One region of the Inquilinus sp. YAF38 genome, then DNA from elsewhere that is predicted to be linked to it. Evidence: riboswitches for the same ligand, from Rfam matches in the RefSeq annotation. Region 1 holds a riboswitch; each other region holds the start of a gene.

Region 1 (5,848 bases):
GGGCTGCGCGTGTCGGCGATCACGATCGAGTAGAACGGGCGCTTCTTGGCGCCGCCGCGGGTCAGGCGGATCTTGACGGACATTACGGTACTCTCCTCAGGTCAAACTCAACGTTACTCACGAAAGGCGGCCGGGGACCGCCCCTCACATCTTGAAGCCGGGCGGCAGCATGCCGGGCGGCAGCTTGGGCATGCCGCGCATCATCCCGGCCTTCCCCAGCTTCTTCATCCGCTTCATCATGTCGGCCATCTGCTGATGCTGTTTCAGCAGCTTGTTCACATCCTGCACCGTGCTGCCGGAACCGGCGGCGATGCGGATCTTGCGCTTGGCGTGGATGATCTTGGGGTTGCGGCGCTCGACCGGCGTCATCGACGAGATGATCGCCTCCTGCCGCTTGATCATCTTGTCGTCCATGCCGGCGGTCTTCATCTGGTCCTTGATCTTGCCGACGCCGGGCAGCATGCCCATCAGCCCCTGCAAGCCGCCCATCTTGCGCATCTGGCGCAGCTGGGAAGCCAGGTCCTCGAGGTCGAACTCGCCCTTCTGGATCTTGGCCGCGAGCTTCTCGGCATCCTCCTTCTCGATCGTCTGCGCCGCGCGCTCGACCAGGCTGACGACGTCGCCCATGCCGAGGATGCGGTTGGCGATGCGGTCGGGATGGAACAGCTCCAGCGCGTCCATCTTTTCGCCGACGCCGATCAGCTTGATCGGCTGGCCGGTGACGGCGCGCATCGACAGGGCGGCGCCGCCGCGGCTGTCGCCGTCGACCCGGGTCAGGACGATGCCGGTGACGCCGACCCGCTCATGGAAGGTGCGGGCGACGTTGACCGCGTCCTGGCCGGTCATGGCGTCGGCCACCAGCAGGGTCTCGGTCGGCTTGGTGGCGTCGCGGATCGCCACCACCTCGGCCATCAGTTCCTCGTCGATGGCGAGGCGGCCGGCGGTGTCGAGCAGGACGACGTCGAAGCCCTCGAGCCGGCCGCGCTCCATGGCGCGGCGGGCGATGGCCAGCGGCTCCTGCCCCGGAACGATCGGCAGGGTGGTGACGCCGATCTGCTCGCCCAGGATCTTCAGCTGCTCCTGCGCGGCCGGGCGCCGCGTGTCGAGCGACGCCATCAGGACCTTGCGGTTGTCGCGGTCCTTCAGGCGCAGGGCGAGCTTGCCGGTGGTGGTGGTCTTGCCCGAGCCCTGCAGGCCGACCATCAGCACCGGCACCGGCGGCACGGCGATCAGGTTGATCGGGGTCGCGGCGTTGAGGTCGGGCGCCTCGCCGGGCGTGCCGCCCAGCATCTCGATCAGGCAGTCATGGACGATCTTGATGACCTGCTGGCCGGGGGTGACCGAGCGCAGCACCTCCGCCCCGACCGCGCGCTCGCGCGCCTTGTCGACGAAGTCCTTGACCACCGGCAGGGCGACATCGGCCTCGAGCAGCGCCACGCGCACCTCGCGCAAGGCGGCGCCGACATCGGCCTCCGACAGCGCGCCGCGCTTGCGAAGCCGGTCGAAGATGTCGCCGAGACGGCCGCTCAGACCTTCGAACATGATCGCCCCGAATCCCGTGGCACAAACAATCCCGTGACCCCAAACGGAAAAGCGCCAGTGCGCGACACTCGCGAACTGGCGGCACCCCTTGGGGTCTCGCTGCGGGCCGATCCCGCAACGGTCGGTCTTTTAGGCGGATGGGACCGCGGAGTCAATGCGGCCCGTCCGGTCAGTCCTTCTCCCGGCGCAGCACCAGGATGAAGCCGTCCTCGCCCGGCAGGCCGCGGCCGGCCTCGGAGGGCACGGCGCCCTCGGCTGTCGAGGGCGGCGGCTCGCTGCGGTCGAGGAAGGCTTCCATCGCCGCGACCGGCCAGCGCCAGATCGTCTTGTCCTCCGGCGCCGCGCCGATGCCGGCATAGAGCCGGCGGGCACCGGTATTGTCCGACGCCATCTCCCAGCGCACCCGCATCGCCTGGGATACGCCGACATCGGCCAGGGCCCGCATCAGCTGCCGGCCGACCCCGCGGCCGCGTGCCCGTTCGCGGACATAGACGTCGTCGATCCGGATGAAATCGCCGCCCGTCCAGATCGAGTAGTCGATGGTGTAGCTGAGATAGCCGACCACGCCGCTGCCGTCCTCGGCGATCAGGCCGCGGAAGCGCGGCGGCACCTCGGCCAGCGCCTCGTCGAGATCGGCGCGCTGCGCCGTCATCGCCGCCAGGTCGCCGGTGAACGCCGCCAGCTCGCGCAGCATGTCGAGCAGCATCGGCACATCGCCGGTCACCAGCGATCGCACGGTCAGATCGGACACCACAGCATCTCCCGCCTTCGGCAGGGGGTCGCGGGAGGGAGCCGGCCGGACAGGCCAACGCGCCGCCCGGGGACACCCCGCCCCGTCACACGCACACATCCGACGGCAGGTCTCCTGGCTCGCAGGTCGCCGCCGCGCGCGCCCTTCCCGGATGAGCCGGTGGCTTTGGGCGCGGGCTCGCCGCCTACAGTTGCGGGGGCAGCGCCGGCCTTGCCCCGATCAGGGCTCACCGGCTTCCCTTTTTCACCCCGGTCTCCCGGGGCACCGTCGCCCGCCATGCTAGCCGCCGGCCCTCGCCCTGTCGATCACGCAGGGCTCGGCCCTCGCGCATGGAGGCCGATCGATGCCATATGAGAGCGGGAGAGACTGGGGAGCAGGCGATGGACGGGCTGCCGTTCTGGAAGATGCACGGGCTGGGCAACGACTTCGTGGTGCTGGACGCGCGCGAGCGGCCGATCGCGATCGAGCCCGACCAGGCGCGGCGCATCGCCGACCGGCACCGCGGCGTCGGCTTCGACCAGCTGCTGGTGATCGAGCCGGCGCAGACCGAAGGCGCCGACGTGTTCATGCGCATCCTCAATGCCGACGGCACCGAATCCGGCGCCTGCGGCAACGGCACGCGCTGCGTCGCCGCGCTGGTGATGGCGGACGGCGGCGCCGAGACGCTGGTGGTGGAGACGGTCACCGGCCTGCTGGAGTGCCGCAAGGCGCCCGAAGGCGGCGTCACCGTCGACATGGGCCCGGCCCGGCTGGGCTGGCAGGACATCCCGCTGGCGCATGAGGCCGACACGCTGCACCTGCCGGTGTCGTCCGGCGCGCTGTCGGATGCGGTCGGCGTGTCGATGGGCAACCCGCACGCCGTGTTCTTCGTGCCGGACGCCGAGAAGGTGCAGATCGACGGCGTCGGCCCGGTGCTGGAGCACGACCCGCTGTTCCCCGAGCGGGCCAATATCGGCGTGGTCCAGATGCTGGCCCGCGACCGGCTGCGCTACCGGGTGTGGGAGCGCGGCGTCGGCGTCACCCAGGCCTGCGGCAGCGGCGCCTGCGCCGCCGCCGTGGCCGCCGTGCGCCGCGGCCTGGCCGAGCGCACCGCCTGGGTCGAGCTGGACGGCGGCACGCTGCTGATCGAATGGCGCGAGAGCGACGGCCATGTGCTGATGACCGGCCCGGCCGAGACCAGCTTCGCCGGCATCCTGTCGCGCGACCTGCTGGACGGCTGACCCAGGGCCAGCCGCCCGCGCGGGTCAGAGCACGAAGTCGCCGACCACAGGTGACAGGATGCCGGTGAGGGCGATGGCGAAATCCGCTACCTTGTCGCCGTTGACGTCACCCGAGACGATGGTCTGGCCGGCGTCGGTCCAGGTGTGGAGCTGCCCGGCGACGCCGGTGAACGACCCGGTGCCGAGATAGGTGAAGGCCTGGTCCCCGGCCGCCCCGGTGTTGGCGTCGATCAGCGACAGGTCGATCCGGTCGCCCTGGGAGTGGCTGAAATCGGTGATCAGGTCGCGGCCCGACGCGGTCGACGGGCTCTCGCTGGTGGTGACGAAGATGAAGCTGTCGGCCCCGGCGCCGCCGGTCAGCTGGTCCATGGCGCTGCCGCCATGGAGCAGATCGTTGCCGGCGCCGCCGTCGAGCAGGTCGTGCCCCGCTGCGCCGTCGATCGAATCATTGCCGTTATAGCCGTTCAGCAGGTTGACGCCGTTGTTGCCGACCAGGCTGTCGGCGCCCTGGCTGCCATTGACGTTCTCGATCGCGACAAAGGTGTCACCCTGGGCGTCGCCGCCGGTGCCGGTGCCGGTCAGCAGGCTGACATTCACCCCGACCGCGCTGTCCCAATAGCTGACGAGGTCCAGGCCGGCGCCGCCGTCCAGGATGTCGACGCCGGCGCCGCCGCGGAGGGTGTCGTTGCCACCCCAGCCTTGCAGGGTGTTGGCGTTGCTGTCGCCGGTGAGGTTGTCGCCGGCTTGGTTGCTGCCCGTCAGGTTCTCGATGCCGACCAGGATGTCGCCTTGCGCGTCACCCCCCGTGACGGTGCCGGCCGCCAGGCTGATCGCGACCGCGGCTGCGCTGGTGTAGTAGCTCGCCGTGTCCGAGCCGGCGCTGCCGTCGAGCCTGTCGGCGCCCGCCCCGCCCCGCAGGGTATCGGCGCCTCCCGATCCATTCAGAAAATCATCGCCATTGCTGCCGATCAGCAGGTCGGCGAAGTTGGTGCCGATGACCTTCTCGATCGAGACATAGGTGCGGCCGTATTCGCCGACACCATTCAGAAGATCGACCGTCACTCCAGAGCCGCTGTAAGTGAGGCTGACGGTGTCGAGGCCCGCTCCGCCATCGATCGCGTCAGCCCCACCAATGGTCATGATCAGATCGTCGCCGCCGTTGCCGTTCAGAATGTTGGCGCCGTAGTCATCGAGGATGACATCGTTTCCCTGGCTGCCATCGACATTTTCAATGGATGTGAGGGTGCCGAGAGCGGGGGCATACAGCAGATTGACTGATACCCCCACGGTGTTGTCGTCGTAGCTGACGGTGTCCGAGCCCGCGCCACCATTCAAATCCCTTTGCTCATCACCGGTTCCAGGCCTCAGCACATCGTCGCCGTCACCACCATTCAGCGTGTCGGCACCGGGCCCACCGTTCAGGACATCGTCGCCATTGCCACCATTCAGCGTGTCGGCACCGACCCCGCCGTTCAGGACATCGCCTCCGGCATCGCCATTCAGCATATCGGCGCCGTCCCCTCCGGTCAGGATATCAGCGTCATCACCGCCATTGAGCGTGTCGTCGCCGCCGCCTCCGTTCAGGGCATCGTTTCCGGCGTCCCCTGCCAGCACGTTGGCATCCGAAGTGCCGGTCAGCACATCGCCCATCGAGCTGCCGGTCAGGTTCTCCACCGAGGTCAGAGTGTCACCCTGGGCATCGCCGCCCACGCCCGTGCCGATCGACAGATCGACGGTCACCCCGGCACCGCTGCCGGCATAGCTAGCGGTGTCGGTGCCGGCGCCGCCGTTCAGGCTGTCCGCCCCGGCGCCCCCGACCAGGAGGTCGTTGCCGTCGCCGCCGGACAGCGAATCGGTCCCCGCATCGCCATAGAGCCAGTCGTCATTGCCCAGCCCGGAGAGCGTGTCGTTCCCGCCCAGGCCGTGCAGATCGTCCTGCCAATAGTTGGGGTCGATGACCGGGTCGTTCGGCGGCGGCTGCGGCACCAGGATCTCCCCGGTCATCGTATCGTTCCCGGCCGTGCCGAAACGCGGTGTGGCGATTGCCATAATTCCAGTCCTCCCGAATCCTGCGTATCGAAACGAGGTGCGATGAACCGAACAAAACAACGGCCCGGTCCGCTCCGAGGGGTCCTGGAGCCGAATGCCGAGCACGATCGCACAATAGAATTAAGGATAAATTATAACCGCCTCCGGTCCTCTGTCGAGATCCCCATCCTAGGAAAGTCGGACGGCGAGGCAGGCGCGGCAGCCCCACCACAGGCCGTAGACCAGGCCGAGCAGCAGCAGACGGAGCCAGTAGACCAGGGCGAAGACCAGGCTGATCGCGCCGAAC
Region 2 (5,848 bases), on a different contig from region 1:
AGGTCGACGACTGCGACCTCTATGCCGAGGGCTTCGACCCGATCCTGACCCGGCAGGAGCGGCTGCAGTACCACGACCTGTCGGTCAACCGCCGCCCGGTGGAATCCCATGTCGAGCGCCTGCTGCGGGCCGAGGCGCTGGTGATCATGGCGCCGGTGTGGAATTTCGGCTTCCCGGCGATCCTGAAGGGCTGGTTCGACCGGGTGATGCTGCCCGGCGTATCCTTCGTGATGAAGGACGGAAGGGCCGCTCCGAACCTGCAGCACATCCGGTCCCTGACCGCGGTTGTCTCCTATGGCGGCACGCGCTGGGCCTCGCTACTGATGGGCGACCCGCCGCGCAAGCTGGTGCGGCGCTGGCTGCGCGGCCTGATCCGCCCCTGGGCGCCGGCGCGCTACCTCGCCCTCTACGGCATGAACCGCGCCACCGACGCCGACCGCGACCACTTTCTGGCGCGGGTGGTCGGGGCGGCTGAGAGGCTGTGACCGTCGCGGGGTCTAGGATAGCACCCGGAGAGGCGGCTATGCTTATCCGGCCAAAGCCTCGGGGGAGGGTGGATTGGCAGTTCTCTTCGATGGCGAGCTTTTCGCCGACTATCATCAGTTCTATCTGTCGGATGCCGCCGGCAATGCGGAAATGCCGACGGACTGGACGGACGAGGCCCTACGCCGTCGCATCCTGTGTGCGGACGGGGTTCTGGTAGTCTCAACCGCCCGGAATATGACGGTACCCGTGCGGATCGAGCTTCACGACGAAGAGCCTCAGTTCGATGCGGGCCTCGCCGATCACATCGTCATCGGCGATTTGCGGACATCCGGCGAGATCGTCGTCGCGGGATGCAGCGACTATCTGCCTGACGCCGCGCGCCGATCGGTCCCGGAAGGTGATTTGCGGGTAATGATAGTATTCACAGGCCTCGGCTCGCTCAGCGAGGATGGTCTCGCCGGCGAAGATCGCTACGTCGTCCATCTCTGGCCCGGCAGAGGAGAGGGCGTTGCCGTGCTGCGCCAGTGGAGCGCCGACTGACTATTCCTACAGCCGGCCACTACCAATCCCGGAGGGAATCGTGGGACCGCACCTGCGAAAGCTTCTGTCCATAGCGAGCGAGCCACTCGCCGACACCGTCGGCCCGGCGGAGGCGAGGCTCAACTTTCCCAGCATCGAGTCCGACCTGGCGTCCGCGTTGGCATCAAAGAACGGATTTTTTGCCTTCGAATCAGCGCTTTGCGTGTTCCCGACCCAGCCGTCCGACGCCGCTTATGACCTTCCGGCATGGAACCATCCGGCCCTTTGGAAGAAGGAATACGACCTTTTCCCGCAGAACTGCCTCTGCTTTGCCGAAGATGCATTCGGCATGCAGTTCTGCCTCATGGACGGGATGATCGCCGGGTTCGATCCGGAGACCGGGGAGTTCAAACGCCTCTGCCGGACGATCGAAGACTGGGCCGAGCTCATTCTCGATGACTTCGACTACCTGACCGGCCATTCCCTCGCCCATGACTGGCAGAAGAAGCACGGTCCCCTCCCGGCGAAGCATCGGCTCGTACCGCTGATGCCGTTCGTGTGCGGCGGCGCGTTCTCGATCGACAATCTGGCGGCGTTGGAGTCGACAAGGGGAATGACGGCGCGCGCGGACCTCGCCCGTCAAATCCGCGATCTTCCGGATGGATCAAAAATCCGCTTCGAGATTATCCCGTGAAGAAGGTGCCGGAGCAGGACAGGCGCCCCGCCTACACCTCGACCTCCACCAACGCGGTCTCGGGCTGGGAGCAGCAGGCGAGGATCCAGCCTTCGGCGATCTCATCGTCGGCGATGCCGCCATTGTGCTCCATCCGCACCTCGCCCTTCAGCTTTCGCACTAGGCAGGTGCCGCAGAGGCCCTGGCGGCAGGCGGTCGGGATGCGCAGGCCGCAGCCCTCCGCCGCCTCCAGCACCGTCTGGCCCGGCAGCACCGTGGCCTTGCGGCCGGAGCGGGTGAAGGCGACCTGCATCCCCTCCCCCGCCGGCGCGGGCGGCGGCGCGATCGGGGCCGCGACCGGCACCGGCGCCGGGGTGGCGCCGAAGCTCTCCTCATGCCAGCGCGCCGCCGGCACGCCGAGTTCGCCGGCCACATGCCGGGCCGCCTCCATGAACCGATCCGGGCCGCAGCAGAACACCGTCCGCCCGGCCAGATCCGGGCATAGGGCGGACAGCAGCGCCTGCTCCAGCCGGCCGCTGGACCAGCCCTCGCCCGCCGGCGCGCCGGTGACGACGAAGCGCAGCCGCAGGCCGGACGCCACCTCGGCCATGTAGCCCAGCTCCGACCGGAACAGCAGGTCCTGCGGCCGCCGGGCGAAATGGACATAGACCACATCGGTCTGCGGCGCGGTGTCGAACAGCCAGCGCGCCATCGACATCATCGGCGTGGCGCCGCTGCCGGCCGACAGGAACAGATAGCGCTCGGCCGGATGGTCGAGCAGCGAGAAGCGGCCGGTGGGGCCATGCGCGGTCAGCGCATCGCCGACCTTGAGCTTGTCGAACAGCCAGCGGGTGGCGACGCTGCCCGGCTGCACCTTGGCCGTGATCTTGGCGTGGTGCGGCCGCGACGGGGTGGAGGCCAGGGTGTAGGTGCGCAGCACCGGCTCCGGCCCCGCCGGCAGTTCCAGCGTCACGAACTGGCCGGGGCGGTAGGAGAACCAGCTGCCGTCCTCCGCCTCGAAGCGGAAGGTGCGGACGTCCGGCGCCTCCTCACGGATGCCGATGCAGCGCAGCCGCGCGGTCTTCGCGTTCCACAGCTTCGGCGTCGCGGTCAGGGGGCCGGGCATGTCCCGTCGCCCCTACGCCACGTCGCGGATCGGGGCGGCGGCGGCGTCGCCGCCGAGCCGGCGGGTGAGGGTGTCGGCATACCAGTCGACGAACTGGATCACCGCGCCCTCATGCATCTTCGAATACGGCCCGGGCTCATAGGCCGGGGACAGGATGCCGCGCTGGTTCTCCTCGACGATGCGGCGGTCCTCGTCATTGGTCGCGGACCACACCTCGGTCAGGGCCCGGAGGTCGTAGTCGACGCCCTCGACCGCGTCCTTGTGCACCAGCCATTTGGTGGTGACCTCGGTCTCGGTCGGGCTGATCGGCAGGATGCGGAAGCTCAGCGCGTGGTCGGCCAGCAGGTGGTTCCAGCTGTTCGGGTAGTGGTACAGCAGCATCGAGCCGAGCTTGGTGGTCGGGAACTCGGCCAGCAGGCGGTTCACCGCCGGCTGCCCGCTCATCGTCATCGAATGGGCGTCGTTGATGAACGGCACGCGCATCACCCGGTACTGCATGTCGTCCGAGATCTGGTAGCGGCTGGGCAGGCCGATCGCCTCGCAGCGCTGCCAATGCTCGAGGATCTCCGGGTTCTCCTCCATCCCCTTCTGGCCGCTGGTCAGGGTCGGCTGGTCGGAGAAGACGCGGCACAGCTCCGGATGGTTGCCGGAGCAGTGGTAGCATTCGCGGTTGTTCTCCATCACCAGCTTCCAGTTGCCCTTCTCGATGATGGTCGAGCTGTGGGCGACCTTGGCCTCGGCCAGGAAATGCGGCGCCATATAGGGCTCGACCATGCGCCGGAACGGCTCGAAGTCGCGCGGCTGCTCGGCCAGCGAGATGAAGATCCAGCCGCCGACCTCGTGGCAGGCCACCGGCTTCAGCCCGAACTGCGCCGGGTCGATGTCGTTCATCATGTCGCGGGCGAAGATCAGCTTGCCCTCGAGGTCGTAGGTCCACTGGTGGTAGGGACAGACCAGACGCGGGCGCGAGCCGCGCTCGTCGGTGCACAGGCGCGAGCCGCGGTGGCGGCAGACATTGTGGAAGGCGCGGATGGCGCGGTCGCGGCCGCGCACCACGAGCACCGGGTATTCGCCGATCTGCACGGTCAGGAAATCGCCCGGCCGCGTCACCTCGCAGGCATGGCCGATAAACAACCAGTCCTTGTAGAAGATGTGCTCCAGGTCCAGCGCGAGATAGGCGGGGCTGGTGTAGAAATCCCGCTTCAGGCTGAAGCCCGGTGCGCGGGACAGCAGATCCATCAACATGGCCGAACGCGCTTCCATACCCGACCCTCTCCTATGGGCACGGTCGCAGATGTGGCATCCGGGTACGCGCGCTCGGAGACCGGACCGGCCCTTCGCGAACATGCCCGCCGACCGCCCACCGCGATCACCGAGACAAACTCCTTCGAGGCTGGTTTCCGGGCTCCGGCGGGCTTCTTGGCCGGTGCGGCGCCTTCCCGGATCGCTCCAGTGGCCCCTGCCGCACCTTACACCGCCGTTACCGTTGCGGGGGCAGCGCCGGGTTCACACCGGCTTCCCAATTCTCCGATCCGCGGCTGCTCTGTTCCACAGCATCGGACCGGCACCTCTTGGCGGCGATCATGGCGCGACTCCGCGGCCCCGCACGCTCCAGAGCCGACACGCCATGACGCGGCTGCGACACGGCATTTTCTGCTGCGGCATGGCCGCGCTGCGCCAGCCTCTGCCGCCGCCGGAGGCGAATGCGCAGCCCCTGCCGGCACCGCCGGCGGATAATCGGGCCATCGGAACCGGAGGACGCACCATGAAACTGACCGATTTCAAGATCCTGACCTTCGACTGCTACGGCACGCTGATCGACTGGGAGACCGGCATGGTCAACGCGCTGGCACCGCTGACCGCCCGCGCGAAGGCTCCGCTGAGCCGCGACCGGATTCTGGAAGCCCATGCCCGCCATGAATCGGCGCAGCAGCGCTGGACCCCGGCGCGGCGCTACAGCGAGTTGCTGGCGATCGTCTACAAGCGCCTGGCCGAGGAATGGGGCGTGGCGGCGAGCTGGGAGGAGGCGCTGGCCTATGGCCGCTCGATCAAGGACTGGCCGGCCTTCGCCGACACCGCCGGCGCGCTGCAGTACCTGAAGAAGTACTACAAGCTGGCCATCCTCTCGAATGTCGACAATGCCAGCTTCGCCCTCAGCAACGTCCGGCTGCAGGTCGAGTTCGACGCCGTCTTCACCGCCGAGGATATCGGCAGCTACAAGCCGGCGTCGCGCAACTTCGACTACATGCTGGAGAAGCTCGGCGGCATGGGCATCGCCCCGGGCGTGGTGCTGCACACGGCGGAGAGCCTGTTCCACGACCACGAGCCGGCGACGGCGGCGGGCCTGGCCACCTGCTGGATCCACCGCCGCCACGCCGAAGGCGGCTTCGGCGCCACCATGAAGCCGGCGACCGAACCCAAGGTCGATTTCCGCTTCACCAGCATGGCGGAACTGGCAAAAGCTCACCAGGAGGCGTTGCGGGGTTAAGTCCGCGGCCGATCGGACGGGGGAAGGATGACGCCGAAGCTGGACCGGATCGACATCGCCATCCTGGCCCGGCTGCAGGCCGACGGGCGGATCACCAATGCCGCGCTGGCGGAGGCGGTCGGCCTGTCGCCCAGCCCCTGCCTGCAGCGGGTGAAGCGGCTGGAGGCGGCGGGCTACATCGCCGGCTACGGCGCCCGCATCGCCCTGGCGAAGCTGACCGAGACCGTGACCGTGTTCACCGAGGTGACGCTGAGCGACCACCGGCGCGAGGACTTCATCCGTTTCGAGGCCGGGCTGGCCACGGTGGAGGAGCTGCTGGAATGCCACATGGTCAGCGGCGGCTACGACTACCTGCTGCGCTTCCTGGCCCGAAGCATCGCCCATTACCAGCAGGTGATGGAGGCGCTGCTGGACCGGCGCCTCGGCATCGAGAAGTACTTCAGCTACATCGTCATCAAGTCGCCGATCCTGCGCCAGACCGCCCCGCTGCAGAAGCTGCTGCGGGAGGATAGCGAGTAGGTTGGGTTCGCGACTGCGAACCCAACACTGATCCCGT
Region 3 (5,848 bases), on a different contig from region 1:
CATAGGCCAGGAAGCTGCGGGCGTTCTCGATGCCGCCTTCGACCAGATAGCGCCACAGCCGCCCCCTGGCCTCTTTCGGCAGGGTCGAGAGGTCGTCGAGATCGGCATCCGGCTTGTCGTCGCCCGGCAGCACGGCCAGGGCGATGCCCTCGCGCCGGCAGGCGGCATGCACCTGCTCGATGCCGTAGCGCCAGTACCCTGCTCCGCCGAGCAGCCGCACCACCACCAGCTTCGCCCGGCTGACCACGTCGTCGACATAGGTGTCGACCGACAGGTTGTGGCCGAGCTGCAGCAGGTTCGCCAGCCGCAGCCGGGGGAAATCCTCGCCGAATCCGGACCGCGCGGCCGACAGGCAGGCGAGCTCAGTGTCCGCCGCGGTCAGCACGACGATGTCGCCCGGGCTCTGGCCCAGATCGACCGCCTCCGACCCGTCGGCGATGCTGCCCGGCCTGGTGGCGAGGAGATGCATCAGGCCGCCAAGGCCGCGGTGATGGCGGCACGGTCGAGGCCGCGTTCGCCGATCACCACCAGGGTGGTGCCGCGGGCCTCGTCGGCGCGCCAAGCGCGGTCGTAATAATGCTGGATGCGGCCGCCGACCGCCTGCACCACCAGGCGCATCGGCTTGCCCTCGACCGCGGCGAAGCCCTTCAGCCGCAGGATGTCGTGCGCCTCGATCACCGGCTTCAGCTTGCGCGCCAGGGCGTCCGCGTCGGCCACTGTGCCGAGGTCGACATGGAAGCTCTCGAAATCATCGTGGTCGTGCTCGTCCTCCGCATCGTGGTGGGAGGGGCGCGCCGCCAGGTCGTCCTCGGCCGCGGCGCCGAGGCCCAGCAGCACCGCGGCGTCGATGGCGCCGTGCCGGGCCTTGACCACCTTCACCCCCGGCCGCAGCTGCGCGGCCAAGTCGGACGACACCGTCGCCAGCCCGGACTCGTCCAGCAGGTCGGTCTTGTTCAGGATCACCATGTCGGCGCAGGCCAGCTGGTCCTCGAACAGCTCCTCCAGCGGGCTGTCATGGTCCAGCGCCTCATCGGCGGCGCGCTGGGCCGCCAATGCTTCCTCGTCCGGTGCGAAGCGGCCTTCCGACATGGCGGCGCCGTCGATCACGGTGATGACGCCGTCGACCGTCACCCGGGTGCGGATCTCCGGCCAGCCGAAGGCCTTCACCAGCGGCTTGGGCAGGGCCAGGCCGCTGGTCTCGATCACGATGTGCTCCGGCGGGTCGGCGCGGTTCAGCAGCTTCTCGATGGTCGGGATGAAGTCGTCGGCAACGGTGCAGCAGATGCAGCCATTGGCCAGCTCCACCACATCCTCCTCGCGGCAGGTGGCGTCGCCGCAGCTGCGCAGCAGGTCGCCATCCACGCCGACATCGCCGAACTCGTTGATGATCAGCGCCAGCCGGCGGCCATTCGCGGTCTGCAGCAGGTGGCGGATCAGCGTGGTCTTGCCGGCGCCGAGGAAGCCGGTGATGACGGTCGCGGGGATCTTGGCGGGCATTCGGGGTCCTCAGGCGGATTTCAGGGTCAGGGGAAGGCCGGCGGCGACGAAGACGACGGCGGGCACGGCGGCCGCCACGGCCTGATGCAGGCGCCCGGCATGGTCGCGGAAGGCGCGGGCCAAGGCGTTGTCGGGGACGATGCCGAGCCCGACCTCGTTCGACACCAGCACCACCGGGCCGGGCGGCACCGCGAGCCAGCGCACCAGCCGGTCGGTCTCGGCGGCGATGTCGCGGTCGGCATGCATGAGATTGGAGAGCCAGAGCGTCAAGCAGTCGACCAGCACGGCGCGGCCGGGGCCGGCCACCTGGCCGAGCGTCTCGACCAGGTCGAGCGGCGCCTCGACGGTGCGCCAGCGCGAGCCGCGCTGGGCCTGGTGGCGGGAGATCCGCTCCACCATCTCGGCGTCCCAGGCTTCGGCTGTGGCTAGATAGATACAGTCGCCGGGCTGGCTCTCGACCAACGCCTCGGCATGGCGGCTCTTGCCCGACCGGGCGCCGCCCAGCACCAGCGTCGCCGCCGGCAGCTCAGACATGGATCGGTCGATGCAACACGCCCTCGCCCCTCGCTCGGCCGGACAGGGCTTGGACGCCGGAGACGGCACCGGAGGCGCCGCGCATCCCGCGCCACCGGTTCACCCCGCCCGGCGGTTCGCACGCATCGCCTCGCCGGCAGGTCTCCTGGCTCGCGGGTCATCGCCTGCCTCCGCCTTCCCGGCCATCGGCCAGTGGCTGTCGGAGGTGGGCTCGCCGCCTACAGTTGCGGGGGCAGCCGCGGATCAGGCCTGAAAGACAGACCGTCCCGCGTTCCCTTTTCACCCCTCTGGCGTCCGCCTTCGGGGAACCGGTTGCGCGATGGCGGCACAGTAGGCGGCGCGGGACGCAGGGTCAATCGATGCCGATTGGATGTGGCGGGGGCTCAGGCCGCGGCGAGGCGCTTGCTGACCGCTTCGAGCACCAGGTGATGGGCCCGTTCGACGATGTCCTCCATCGACCGGGTCTTGGCGAACATGGAGGCGGCGCGCGCCCGGATCTCATCGCGCGTCGGCAGGGCCGGGAGATGCGCCTTGGCCAGCAGGTCCGCAGTCTTGTGCTGTGCGGTCGCCAGGGCGTCGCGGAGGTCGGCCAGGGTCGGGGCGTGTGCATGGGCCCGCGCCTCGTGCAGCGCCGCGGCGATGCGCTCGATCGGGAAGGTCGCCGCCAGCTCGGCCGCTGCGCGCTCGATGATCTTGGTGCCGAGCCGCTGCTCGTTGCGCAGTACGGCCTCGGGCGGGGTCTTGAGGTTCCAGACCACGCCGCACCAGGACAAGGCCTTCAGGATGTAGAAGGTCGGGTCGACCTCCCACCACCGGAAGCCCTGGCGCACGCTGCTCTGATAGGCGTGATGGTTGTTGTGCCAGCCCTCGCCCATGGTCGCCAAAGCGAGCAGCCAGTTGTTGCGGGAATCGTCGCCGGTGACATAGCGCTTCCGGCCATGCACATGGGCCAGCGAGTTGATGCAGAAGGTGCCGTGATAGACCAGCACCGTGCTCCAGACGAACCCGACCACCAGCCCGGGCCAGCCGCCGATCAGGAAGGTGATCGCGGCCAGGATGACGGCCGGGGTCAGCTCGTATTTGTGCAGCAGCATCAGCTCGGGGTAGCGCGCGAAATCGGCGATCTTGCTGAGATCCGTGGTGCGGTGGCGGGTCGAGAAGATCCAGCCGAGATGGGCATAGACGAACCCGCGATGCCGCGGCGAATGCACGTCCTGTTCGGTGTCGGAATGCAGGTGGTGGTGCCGGTGCTTGGCCGCCCACCACAGCGTGCTCTTCTGCGCCGTGCTCTGCGACAGGAAGGCCAGGATGAACTGGAACACCCGGCTGGTGGAATAGGCGCGATGGGCGAAATAGCGGTGGTAGCCGGCCCCGATCGCGAAGATGCGCAGGAAGTACAGCACCGCGCAGATCGCCACGGCCTGCCAGGTGACGCCGGTCCAGATCGCCGCGAAGCTGGCGAGATGGAGCAGGACGAACGGCACCGCCTCCGGATACAGGATGTCCTCGTGGTCGTGCGAGGCGTCGTCCGGATCGGTCCGCGGGATGCTCATGGGCTCCGTCATCTACTGGTGCATCGACCTCGACGAAGGGGCGCCGGGCGTCCCCTAGATAGGGATCGGTGCGCCGCCGTCAAGCGGAAGCAGCGCCGCGCACCGTCCGCAGGCGCTGGGCATAGACGTTGATCACCAGGGCCGCCAGCAGGATCAGTCCGCGGATCAGGATCTTCAGGAAGCTGTCGATGTCGACATGGTCCAGGCCGTTGTTCAGCACGCCCAGGATCAGCACGCCGATGATGGTGTTGCCGATGCCGCCGCGGCCGCCGAACAGGCTGGTGCCGCCGACCACCACCGCGGCGATGGCGTCGAGCAGGAAGGTGTCGAACTCGTTCTGCTGGGCGCTGCCGAAATAGGCCACGCCGAGCATGCCGGCGAGGCCGGAGCAGACCGCCGAGATCACCATCACCGCGCCGATGACGACCCGGACATTGACGCCGGAGAACTCGGCCGCCTCGCGGTTGCCGCCGACCATGTAGACGTAGCGGCCGAAGCGCGTATAGGTCAGCACCAGATGGGCGACCAGCAGCGTGATTCCCGCCACGATCACGATCCACGGGATGCCGCCGATCGAGCCCGACCCGAGCATGACCAGGAACGGCGGCACGGCATAGGCGATCTGGCCGCGCACCAGCATGGCGCAGATGCCCGCGCCGATCTGCATCATCGCCAGCGTCATGATGAAGGACGGGATGCCGATCCGGGTCACGCCGAAGGCGTTGATCAGGCCCAGCGCCGCGCAGCTGGCCAGCGCGATGACGATCGCGGCCCAGCCCGGCAGCGGCACATTGGCGATGTTCACATAGGATTCCTGCAGCGTGAAGAAGGCGACCACGATGCCGGCGGCGTTGGCGATGGCGGCGACCGACAGGTCGATCTCGGCGCACAGGATGACGAAGGTCAGGCCGACGGCGATGATCGCGGTGACCGACACCTGGTTCAGGATGTTGCTGAAATTGTCGACCGTCAGGAAGGATGGGCTGGCGACGCCGAAGAACACCAGCAGGGCGATCAGCGTGATGAAGGGCGCGATGTTGCGCAGCTGGCTGCCCAGCATGGCGCCGAGCCGGCTTCCGGCGCTGCGGGTCGGTGTGGTCTGCGCATCCATCAGGATTCCGCCCCTATCGTGCCAACGATCTGAAAGATGAATTCGTCATGGCGAGCCCCGCAGGGGCGTGGCCATCCAGCGGCACCGCCCTCTGGATGGCCACGTCGCTTCGCTCCTCGCCATGACGGGGAAGGGCTGGAGAGTCGATCTCACAGCCCGTTGATCTCACATACAGAGAGATGGTCCGCATTTCTGTCACGCCGCCTCGAGCAGGCGGTCCTTGCTGACCGTGCCGTCCGCGAATTCTCGGGCGATCTGGCCTTTGCGCATCACCAGGATGCGGTCGGCCAGCGCCAGCACCGTCTCGGGCTCGGCCGAGACCACCACGACGCCGATCCCCTGGTCGCGCAGGCCGCGGACGATGCCGACCACATCCTCCTTGGCGCCGACATCCATGCCGCGGGTCGGCTCGCTGAGGATCAGCACGCGCGGCGGGTAGGTCAGCCACTTGGCTAGCGCCACCTTCTGCTGGTTGCCGCCCGACAGGGCGCCGAGCTCGGCATCGACATGCGGGGTGCGGATGCGCAGCGAATCGACATGCTTGCGGGCGATGACACGCTCGGATTCCGGCTTCAACAGCCAGCGCGAGATCCGGCCGAGGATGCTGATCGAGACGTTCTTGTAGATCGGCTCATGGTGGAACAGCATCGCCCGCCGGCTTTCCGGCACGAAGGCGATGCCGGCCCGCCGGGCCTTGGCGGTGGTGGACAGCCGCACCGGCTGCCCCGCGACGGAGATCCGGCCGCTGTCGGACGGCAGCTTGCCGAACATGGTGCGCGCCAGCTCGAGCTGGCCGCAGCCCATGAAACCGTAGATGCCCAGCACCTCGCCGGCCCGTACCTCGAGCGAGATGTCGCGGTAGCGGCCGGCCAGCGACAGCCGGTCGACCGACAGCACCACCGGATGGCCGGGCTTCGGATCGAGCCGGAACTCGCCGGTGTAGCTTTCCTCCAGCTCGTCATGGCCGGTGCCGATCATGCGGTCGATCAGCATCATCTTGTCGGTCCCGGCCGCCGCGGCGGTCATGACGCGCTGGCCGTTGCGGAACACCGTCACCGAATCGGAGATTTTCAGGATGTCGTCGAGGAAATGGGAGATGAAGACAAAGCTGCGCCCCTCGTCGCGCAGCCGCCGCAGCACGCCAAACAGCCGC

The links. Region 1 has a riboswitch for cobalamin ahead of AB4Z01_RS18340 (GNAT family N-acetyltransferase). Riboswitches for the same ligand answer to the same signal wherever they lie in the genome.
Region 2: it holds a riboswitch for cobalamin, as region 1 does, so the genes downstream of both, AB4Z01_RS33725 (aromatic ring-hydroxylating oxygenase subunit alpha) here and AB4Z01_RS18340 (GNAT family N-acetyltransferase) in region 1, are expected to answer to the same signal.
Region 3: it holds a riboswitch for cobalamin, as region 1 does, so the genes downstream of both, cobU (bifunctional adenosylcobinamide kinase/adenosylcobinamide-phosphate guanylyltransferase) here and AB4Z01_RS18340 (GNAT family N-acetyltransferase) in region 1, are expected to answer to the same signal.

The regions. Positions count from the first base shown of each region.
Region 1 is NZ_JBFRCU010000038.1:41,511-47,358, forward strand. It holds gene rpsP (30S ribosomal protein S16) at 1-83, opposite strand, end outside; gene ffh (signal recognition particle protein) at 145-1,542, opposite strand; gene AB4Z01_RS18340 (GNAT family N-acetyltransferase) at 1,712-2,293, opposite strand; cobalamin riboswitch at 2,381-2,577, opposite strand; gene dapF (diaminopimelate epimerase) at 2,674-3,513, shown strand; gene AB4Z01_RS18350 (calcium-binding protein) at 3,538-5,562, opposite strand; gene AB4Z01_RS18355 (hypothetical protein) at 5,731-5,848, opposite strand, start outside.
Region 2 is NZ_JBFRCU010000130.1:600-6,447, forward strand. It holds gene AB4Z01_RS33705 (NAD(P)H-dependent oxidoreductase) at 1-485, shown strand, start outside; gene AB4Z01_RS33710 (hypothetical protein) at 559-1,026, shown strand; gene AB4Z01_RS33715 (hypothetical protein) at 1,067-1,699, shown strand; gene AB4Z01_RS33720 (2Fe-2S iron-sulfur cluster-binding protein) at 1,731-2,804, opposite strand; gene AB4Z01_RS33725 (aromatic ring-hydroxylating oxygenase subunit alpha) at 2,817-4,067, opposite strand; cobalamin riboswitch at 4,179-4,391, opposite strand; gene AB4Z01_RS33730 (haloacid dehalogenase type II) at 4,570-5,292, shown strand; gene AB4Z01_RS33735 (Lrp/AsnC family transcriptional regulator) at 5,320-5,811, shown strand.
Region 3 is NZ_JBFRCU010000051.1:5,973-11,820, forward strand. It holds gene cobN (cobaltochelatase subunit CobN) at 1-469, opposite strand, end outside; gene cobW (cobalamin biosynthesis protein CobW) at 469-1,497, opposite strand; gene cobU (bifunctional adenosylcobinamide kinase/adenosylcobinamide-phosphate guanylyltransferase) at 1,507-2,031, opposite strand; cobalamin riboswitch at 2,150-2,359, opposite strand; gene AB4Z01_RS21540 (acyl-CoA desaturase) at 2,415-3,584, opposite strand; gene AB4Z01_RS21545 (ABC transporter permease) at 3,664-4,695, opposite strand; gene AB4Z01_RS21550 (sugar ABC transporter ATP-binding protein) at 4,891-5,848, opposite strand, start outside.